Regions from separate parts of the Chryseobacterium sp. MYb328 genome, predicted to be linked through region 3. Evidence: riboswitches for the same ligand, from Rfam matches in the RefSeq annotation. Region 3 holds a riboswitch; each other region holds the start of a gene.

Region 1 (3,285 bases), on a different contig from region 3:
AAAGGATCAGAAGGTAATTTTACCCAGGGAGTAGATGCATATAGAGATGTGACTTTAGATCTTTCTCAACATGCCATTGTAGATAACAAAGCGCCTAAAATTATTATTAAAGCAGATTTTGATAAACTGTTAACGGGGAAAATTAATACGATTGTATTGGTTACGGGAACAGGATCAGATGGTAATGCTACTCCGAATATTCATACTGCTAACCAAATGGTAAAATTTGTTGATAACCTTGGTGGAAATGGTTCAAGTGATATTTCCGGAATGTTTTCAGTGAGTGGTGTTGAAAACTAGACTCTTCTCTGCTGCAATGAAAAAAGGATTAAGTTTTTTAGCCATTTTCATTCTGTTAATATCTTGTAATAATGATCGTTACGAACCTATTTCTGACGATAATCCACAGGTCTTGCTCAATATTCCGTCTGGGTTTCCGGAACTAAACAATTCGGTGAACTCTAATAAACCTACAAAATATGGAGTAGAATTAGGGGAGAAATTATTTAATGAGAAAAGGTTAAGTGCAGATAATACTATTTCCTGTTCCAGCTGTCATATTCAGGGAAATTCTTTTGCAGATCATAATGCACAGGGAATAGGAATTCAGAATAGAGTAGGGTTGCGAAATGTTCCCGCTATTCAGAATATGCTCTTTATGAAGTTTTATAATTGGGATGGCAATATCCTTGAATTGGAAAAACAGCCGTTGGTTCCTATTATTACTCATGAAGAAATGGGGTCTTCTATTCTGGAAGTGATAGGGAAAATAAGGGATGATATGATGTATAAAGATTTATTCAGAAAAGCATTTGGAGATGAAGCCATTACTGCTGAAAGGATTTATAAGAGTATTGCACAGTATGAGTACACTCTGATTTCTGCCAATAGCAAGTATGATAAGGTAAAACGGAAAGAAGGAGAAAGTTTTACAGAAAATGAAGCCTTGGGATATCAGACTTTTCAACAGAAATGTGCGGGTTGTCATAATACAGAGTTGTTTACTGATCAGAGTTTCAGGAATATTGGGTTTCCTGTAAATCCGGATACCAATGAAGCCGGCCGTGGAAGGGTTACGGGTATTCCGGCAGATTATATGAGTTTTCGGGTTCCTTCTTTAAGAAATGTAGAATATACAGCACCTTATGGAAGTTATGGACAGTTCCCAACATTAAGGGCAGTCCTTGATTATTTTGACAAAGGTGTTTTATCTGCAGATAACCTTGATCCTGTTTTTAAAAATAATGGAAACAGAATTCCTCTCTCGGAGCAGGAAAAGACAAATCTTATCCTGTTTATGAAAACGCTTAGTGATCGTGAATTTGTAAAAAAATAATCACGGGTAAAAACAGAAAAACTCAACAAAAATTGATTGCTTAAATCCCGTTACAATCTAGCGGGATTTTTCATGTTTACTAATTGATAATCATTTTATTCTGCATGCCATCGTATCTGGTGAGAATTTTATATCTTTGCCGGAATTTGGTGAGCCATAATAAGCTCTTAAAAGGGAATCCGGTGAAAATCTGGAACAGACCCGCTGCTGTAAGCTCCGCACCAAAGTTTTTGAAGAATAGATCCACTGTTTTTAGGAATGGGAAGGATTTCAAAAACGGAGTAAGTCAGAAGACCTGCCAGAAATAATAAACGTTTGACGCTTTCGTGGAATAAAGCTTAGGACAACAATGATTCTGTGCAGTAACAGCTGTGCTTTGTCGTTGCTTTTCTTATATCCATTAGCGTCATCATGATCCATGAATGAGCTAATGATAGCAAAACTAACTACATTTCAATTCCATACAATTGTTTTCACGGTATTCGTGTTAACCTCTCAAATTCTATTTTCTCAAACCAGAAAAAAAGACAGTATCAAAGGAGAAGTCATAAAGACTGTCAATATTTACAAAAAAAACTTTAAAGAAATCTTGCCTGCACAGGTCTTACAGGGTGAAGAGCTTGAAAGGCTTAATAGTCATTCTGTTGCGGATGCATTAAGGTATTTCTCCGGAGTTCAGATTAAAGATTACGGTGGAATGGGTGGTTTGAAGACGGTCAATATCCGAAGTATGGGAAGCCAGAATGTAGGTGTTTTCTATGATGGAATCCAGCTTGGGAATGCTCAGAACGGAGTGGTCGATTTGGGAAGATATTCTCTGGATGATCTGGAAGAGATCTCGTTGTACAATGGTCAGAAAAGTGAAATTTTTCAACCGGCAAAAGACTTCGGATCGTCAGGATCTATTTATTTACAACCCAAAACACCGGTATTCACAGGAAACAGGAAAACCAATCTTCTGATCAGAGCAAAAAGTGCTTCTATTGATTTATTTAATCCTTCTTTTCGCTTAGAGCAAAAGATTTCAAAAAGAATTTCAGCAAGCGTCAGTGCAGAATTTCTCCAAAGTGATGGGCTTTATAAGTTCCACTATAGCAGGAAATATCCTAATGGGGCTACTGCTTCTGATACTATTTCCAAAAGATATGACTCCGACATTAAAGCAAAACGCTTTGAAGCTGCTCTTAATGGAACTTTAAATAACGGAAGCTGGAATATACGAGGGTATGGTTATATTTCAAACCGTGGTATTCCGGCACCTATTGTGAAGAACCGTTTTAAGGCAAGAGGAGCAAGAATGCTTGATGAAAATTATTTTGTTCAGGCCAATTTCAGGAAAAAGCTGTTTCCTAAGCTTGAAACTCAGCTGAAGGCAAAGTTTGCTTACGATTACACTTATTTTAACGATACGGTATTGTCTCAGTCTGCGATGCCCGCCATCAATACTTATATTCAACGGGAGGTTTATCTTTCCTCTTCCAATGTATACTCTATCACTCCTAATTGGGATGTCAGTCTGAATGGAGATTTTCAGTATAATAATATGGATGCTAATTTGTATAAATTTTCATATCCTACCCGCTATACTACACTTGTTGCTTTAGCTTCTACCTACCAGTGGAACAGGTTTAAGTTTTTAGGAAGTCTTTTAGGAACATTTACTTTTGAGGAAGTAAAAATGAATAAGCGCCCTGATGACAGGAGAGAATGGACACCTGCTTTCTTTATGAGTTATCAGCCGGAAGCAATGCCAGAGCTTACCCTCAGAGCTTTCTATAAAAATATCTTCAGATTGCCAACCTTTAATGACCTGTATTATACGAGTGTTGGAAATACCTATCTGCAACCTGAGTTTACCCATCAGTATGACGTAGGATTTACCTATCAGAAAAGGTATGATCATTCCCTATTTAAAGGTCTTTATGTAAAAGTAGATGGCTATTATAACA
Region 2 (3,285 bases), on a different contig from region 3:
TCCTCTTTTAATAAAGTATCATATTGCTCGGCAGTCAGTTCTCCCTTTTTGAATTTTGCTCTCCAGCTTCTTACTTCAGCAGTCTGTGGAAATGACCCGATGGTTGTCGTAGGAAATAAAGGAAGCTGTAATGCCTTTTGTTGAGTCTCTTTACGGACACTGAATGAATTTTTCCTTTGCGAATCTGCCTCTGTAATAGAATATGCTCTTAGTTTTACATTTTCATTATGAATCAGTAAAGATGTTTTTCTGTCTGAAGCGGCTTTTTTATTGTTTTCAAAATCCAGAAGAATATTATGATCAGAAGTTTCCGAAGCCAGCTCTTTAAGGATTACCACTTCTTTTACTTTTTGTTTGGCAAAAGCCAGCCAGTTTTTGATTTCAGATTGAAGACCGGTTTCAAAATCTAAATCACATGGTGAATGCAGCAGAGAGCATGAAGGAGCGATGAAAACTCTTTCAGATCCTAATTTTTCAACTGCTTTTTTGATGATAGATAAAGATTTTTCATAATCATTTTTCCAGATGTTTCTGCCATCTACCACTCCAAGAGATAAGCTTAGGCTTTCTGGAATAGAATCAAGTGCATCTTCAAGCTGCTCAGGGTTTCTTATCAGATCAATATGCAGTACATTCACAGGAAGTGAGGCTGCAAGAGACAGGTTGTTCTTTAATCCTTCGAAATATGTCGTTACAATGAATGTAAGTTTTGGAAACTGTCTTCTAAGCTCAGTATATACAAAAGTATAGGCTTCTTTTGCCTTTTCAGTAAGGTCTAAGGCTAAGAAAGGTTCATCAAACTGAATCCATTCAGCACCCTGGCTTTGTAACTTTGATAAGATATCAATATAAACTGGAAGAAGATTATGGGCAAGATCCAGCTTATCAAATCCTTCTTCTTTTTCCTTTCCTAAAAGTAAATAAGAAACCAAACCGATAATTACAGGTTTTGCATTGATCCCTGCCTGTTTTGCTCCGGCAAATTCATTAAAAATCTTATCTGAGGTAAGTTTAAACTGCTGATTTTTATAAAATTCAGGGACTATATAATGATAATTGGTATCAAACCACTTCGTCATTTCCATCGCAGTGATATCCAATCCGTCTTTCTGATATCCTCTTGCCATGGCAAAGTAAAGATCCAGTTCCGAATTGTTCTTTTTAAGAGCTACCTCATGATAACGTGTTGGGATAGCTCCTACCACAAGGCTCATGTCCAGCACCTGGTCGTAGTAGGAAAAATCATTGCAGGGAATAAGATCGATTCCTGCTTCTTTCTGAAGGTTCCAGTTCTGGCTGCAGATAGATCTTCCTACGGTAAGAAGTTCTTCCAAAACGATTTTACCTGACCAATACTGTTCGCAGGCTTTTTTTAGTTCTCTTTTGCTACCAATACGCGGATAGCCCAGAATGTGTGTTTGCATTTTTACAAATTTTAAATTAAACTTATTTTAAATGCTCTTTGAATGCTTCGGAATGCTGTTCGGGATAGAAATTTTTGAGATCAGGTGATATAAGCAGTTGGTACAGTTTCACCCGGAGATAAAACGTACTGCAATAGATCATCTGTATGACTCAAAAGCTTCAGACCGCGAAAGCATTGTCAATTCAGTAAAGGCAGGTCTCCTGACTTGTAACAGTTTCTGTCATCCTTCCCGCTTTTGGCAGTGGATATCTAAGGACAGAAACCTTTGATGTGTTACTTACAGTTGCGCGACAGCTCGTGATTCTCACACGATTCCCTATTAATCTACCTTAAGTAAAACCTTTCCTGTTTGATGAAGATTGTAAAGAACGATCTTTTACCAATAGTATGTCTGATAAAAGATTTTAATTTTGTGTAAAATTACTAAAACAGAATATATTAGCAATTAAACAGGGTTTATTTGGTTAATATAGCTTTTAAATTGTATTTTTAAAGAATATAATTCTGTATATTTGGGTGATTTTAAAATATAAAAGAATAATATTCTGTGGAACAACTTGATGATAAGGACATAAAACTGCTGAAACTGCTTCAGAACAATGCAAAATTGACCGTTAAAGAACTTGCTAAGGAAATTAATCTGTCACCTTCTCCTGTTTTTGAGAGGGTAAAAAGACTGGAACAGGAAGGCTTTGTAAAAAGATATGCAGCAATTCTGGATGCAGAAAAGCTTAACCGTGGATTTACGGTATTCTGCCAGATTAAATTGAAAATTCATGACCGCTCTGTGGGCTATGATTTTGTAAAAGAAATCCTGGAAATTGAAGAAGTGGCAGAATGTTACAATATTTCCGGAGATTTTGATTTCCTGTTGAAAGTTCAGGTTCGCGATATGAAACATTATCAGGATTTTGTATTTAATAAGCTGGGTTCTGTAGACTCTATAGGAAGTACACACAGTACCTTTGTAATGTCTGAAGTAAAAAATAATCAGGGCTTGACTTTATAAAATGACTGTTTTATTTACCTAAAACTTAACAGGCTTTAAAAACCTGTCAGGTGTAATATATTTAGTATCATATTCAGAATAAAAAAATAAAAAAGCCGCTCTAAGAATAGAGCGGCTATACTTTTTTAATTTTTAATGGAGTTGCTGATTAGCAAGTAGAACCACACTCTAATAATTTGATGTGGATTACACCATTAACTACACACTGTGTTTGGCATAAAGCGTTTCCTACAACAGTACCTACACCGCCGATAACTCCACCTACTGTAGAACCTACTCCGGTAACAACGCCACCTACGATAGTACCTACTCCTCCAAGAACGCCACCAACAACGCCTCCTAGACCTCCTAGTAAACCTCCGATTGGATCAAGTAATCCTTCTCCTGAAATTGATTTTAGTTCGTTTCTGTCTAGTTTTTTGAAATTTTTCATGATTAAAATTTTATATGATTAATACATCACAAATATATGATAATTAATAATAAACTCATATTATTTTGAATAAAATAATTAAACAATTTTATTATTTAATATTTCGTTAATATAAATGAATAACATTGTGTATATCATTTTTGTTTGTATCTGATTGATTCACTAAATTTTAAAAAACATATTTCAAATTTTAAATGTTGGAGTTAATATTTTCAATGTAAATTAACTTTTTAATGGTTAATATTTAATGTTTGTTAAAATGAGGTTTTAAAGGTAAAAACTGAGGCTGCAACTGTAAAAAACAGGTGCTTTATTAGCTGATTTTTCTTGCTTTAGTTAAGAAGTGATAAAATTCTCTAAATTTTATGGTAAATGCTGTTCTGATTATTGACCACAGGGCGTAAAATTTGTATTTTT
Region 3 (3,285 bases):
TGAACCTGTTCCTGCGATCACACGGCTAGTGAATGTAGAAGCGTTAAATTCATGTTCGGCGTAAAGATTTAACGAGATCTGCATGGCTCTTACCCATGAATCAGAAGGTTTTTTTCCATGTAATAAATGAAGAAAATGCCCTCCAATCGTATCGTCATCTGTTTCTACATCAATCTCTTTTCCATTATGGGTATAGTGATACCAGTATAATAAACCCGAACTGAATGATGCCAGTAATTTATCTGCAATATCCCTCGCTCCGGCAATATTATGATCGTCTTTTTCCGGTTGAATACTGCCAATAGCGGATACCATGGATCTCATTACATCCATCGGATGTGCCGCTGCCGGAATACTCTTTAAAATATTTCTTACAGAATGGGGTAACCCTCTTAAAGACTTTAATTTAGCTTTGTAATTTTTCAATTGAGCTCCGGTAGGCAGCTGACCATAGATCAAAAGGTAAGCTACTTCTTCAAACTCCGCTTTTTCAGCCAGATCCAGGATGTCATATCCTCTGTAGTGGAGATCATTTCCACTTTTTCCTACGCTGCAAAGCGCTGTATTGCCTGCTGCTACTCCAGAAAGGGCAACGCTTTTCTTAGGCTTGAATGTTGGTTCGCTATTCGTTGACATTACTATTTTGTTTAAAAAGGTTATCTAATTTTTGTTCATAATCATGGTATCCAATGCTTTGATAGAGTTCTTCTCTGGTCTGCATAGTGTCTAATACATGGGCCTGGGTTCCGTCTTTGCGGATGTGTTCATAGACATTCAGGGCCGCTTTATTGGCTGCACGGAAAGCTGAAAGAGGGTAAAGGATCAATCCTACGCCTGCATCTTTTAATTCATCAACCGTATACATATCAATCATTCCAAACTCTGTGATGTTGGCCAATACAGGGATTCCCGCTGCATCAACGAATTTTTGATAAAAACTTAGATCAGGAACTGCTTCGGCAAAAATAAAATCAGCACCGGCTTCCTTATAGGCAATGGCTCTTTCAAGAGTTTTTTCCAGCCCTTCATTGGCAAAAGCATCCGTTCTGGCTCCGATTACAAAACTTTCATCTGTACGGGCATCTGCAGCAGCCTTCAGCCTGTCTGACATCTCTTCTTTGGTTACGAGTTCTTTTCCTGGACGATGTCCACAACGTTTTGCTCCCACCTGATCTTCGATATGTAAAGCTGCTGCACCTGCTTTAATCAATGATTTTACAGTTCTGGCGACGTTGAATGCTGATGGGCCAAATCCTGTATCCACATCTACCAGTAAAGGTAAATCACAGACATTGGTAATTCTTTGAATATCAATTAATACATCTTCCAGCGTGGTAATTCCCAAATCAGGAATTCCTAAAGATCCGGCAGCAACGCCGCCGCCTGAAAGATAAATGGCATTGAAGCCGGCTTGTTTGGCCAATAATGCATGGTTGGCATTGATGGCCCCGACAATCTGAAGAGGACTTTCTTTTTGCATAGCCTTCCGGAATTGAGTACCGGGAGACTTCCAGTTTTCATTTTTAGTCATTGTAATATTTATGGTTTAGGTGAAATTTGTTTACAGATAGAGAAGAATAGCGATCATGATTTAATTGCAGGGAAGTAAAAAGAGAATAATGAGTATCGCTTCGATTTGCTGCCAACAGACAGAAAATCTGTGTGTTTTTTAGGAAACAGCATTTCAGGATCTTGACAGATCTGTTGGGTGTGTAGGAATTATCGAAATGGGTTAGGTACATTTTTTACTTTTTACATGCATTAAACGCTATAAAAAGTTCCTGCAGACTTCACAATGCTTTGTGAGAAAGAAAAATTACGGAAAGGTGACACGGATGAGCGGTAGATTCATAGAAGAACCTGTTGTTCTGCTATTATCTATCTCAAAAAATAATACGAGTTGATAAACTATTTTATCATATCATTATCCATACCGTATCATACCTGACTATAAGCTTCAAACCGCGAAAGCATCGTCAATTCGAAATAGGCAGGTCTCCTGACTTGTAACGGTTTTTATCATCCTTCCCATATACCGGAGCATACAGTGGATATGAATTTGATAAAAACCTTTTTGTTGTTACTTACAGTTGCGCGACAGTTCGTGATTTGCACACGATTCCCTTTTAATACACAGCTAAGTGTTACCAATTTCGGTTGATAAAGAAGGTGTTAAGAACTCCTTGGTGGTAAATATAGACATTTTATGAAAACGACAAAATATTTTATGCGAACAATAATTAATTGAATGTAATTTGTTGATAACGTTTTGATTACGAAATGTATCTTTTGATGTTTTTAAAATAATATCTGGAATTTGCCCGGGTTTTTAATTACCAAATTGTTAACAAATAAGATAGAATTTTAAATTGATTTAAATAAAAGGTGTGTTTTTGTAGTAACTTTTCATATTTAAAAACAGAAGGAAAATACTGAATAAGTTCAAAGCTTCAAAATTGGAGTTAATTTCTAAAATACTGCATTTAAAATATAAGAAAAAATTTAGCGGCTGATTCCGTTTCCGTATTTAAACTGGCTTGGAATGATGTTATATTTTCTCTTAAATGCTGCTGAAAAATGTCTGGAATTTTTATATCCAATCACCTCAGAAATTTCATTAATACTTAGATCTCCTTCTATAAGCATTTTTTTTGCATGTTCCATCTTTATATCATTCCAGAAGCCGAATACGGTAGTTCCGAAAAGCTCTTTAAATCCCTTTTTTAAAGTAAATTCATTGGTTCCTACCTGATGGGCAAGGTCTATTAATGAACAGTTTTCATTAAGGTTATTGACGATAAAATCTCTCACTGCATAAATTTTATCTTCATCTTTTTTAAGAAGTGATGAGGTGGAAGAAGTAGTATTAAAAAGCTGTTCCAGTTGTAAAAGAAGAAGTTCAGCCACCTTGGCTTCAAGGTAGATTCTTTTAAAAATACCTTTTCTGTCGCAGTGAATGATGTCGTTCAGAACCTGGTACATTTCCAGGCTGATCCGGCAATGGTCCGGATTGATAAGACATGAATGCTGTTTCTCAATAGCATTTCTGAATGTATTGAATAGTTCAGAGTCTTCAGGAAGGAATTTCTTAAAAAAATCCGGGGCTAAATTAACTTCCAGGATCTGCATTTCATGACCGTCGAATTCCATCTGGCCACTCATCTGATGGGCATAAATTATATTATGCTGATAACTTTCAAAACAAACTTTATTGTTGAAATTCTCTGAAAGAGCAGCGCTTTTTCCTTTTAATGAAAAATGCATTTCAACACTTTCGAAATCGGC

The links. Region 3 has a riboswitch for cobalamin ahead of prpB (methylisocitrate lyase). Riboswitches for the same ligand answer to the same signal wherever they lie in the genome.
Region 1: linked by a shared signal. The riboswitch ahead of WH267_RS04745 (TonB-dependent receptor plug domain-containing protein) and the one ahead of prpB (methylisocitrate lyase) in region 3 are both predicted to bind cobalamin.
Region 2: linked by a shared signal. The riboswitch ahead of metE (5-methyltetrahydropteroyltriglutamate--homocysteine S-methyltransferase) and the one ahead of prpB (methylisocitrate lyase) in region 3 are both predicted to bind cobalamin.

The regions. Positions count from the first base shown of each region.
Region 1 is NZ_JBBGZQ010000003.1:158,077-161,361, reverse strand. It holds gene WH267_RS04755 (MbnP family protein) at 1-300, shown strand, start outside; gene WH267_RS04750 (cytochrome-c peroxidase) at 317-1,336, shown strand; cobalamin riboswitch at 1,467-1,653, shown strand; gene WH267_RS04745 (TonB-dependent receptor plug domain-containing protein) at 1,767-3,285, shown strand, end outside.
Region 2 is NZ_JBBGZQ010000041.1:11,623-14,907, reverse strand. It holds gene metE (5-methyltetrahydropteroyltriglutamate--homocysteine S-methyltransferase) at 1-1,424, opposite strand, end outside; cobalamin riboswitch at 1,600-1,785, opposite strand; gene WH267_RS24505 (Lrp/AsnC family transcriptional regulator) at 1,974-2,435, shown strand; gene WH267_RS24500 (bacteriocin-like protein) at 2,584-2,868, opposite strand.
Region 3 is NZ_JBBGZQ010000002.1:185,003-188,287, forward strand. It holds gene prpC (bifunctional 2-methylcitrate synthase/citrate synthase) at 1-636, opposite strand, end outside; gene prpB (methylisocitrate lyase) at 623-1,531, opposite strand; cobalamin riboswitch at 1,973-2,167, opposite strand; gene WH267_RS02850 (helix-turn-helix transcriptional regulator) at 2,503-3,285, opposite strand, start outside.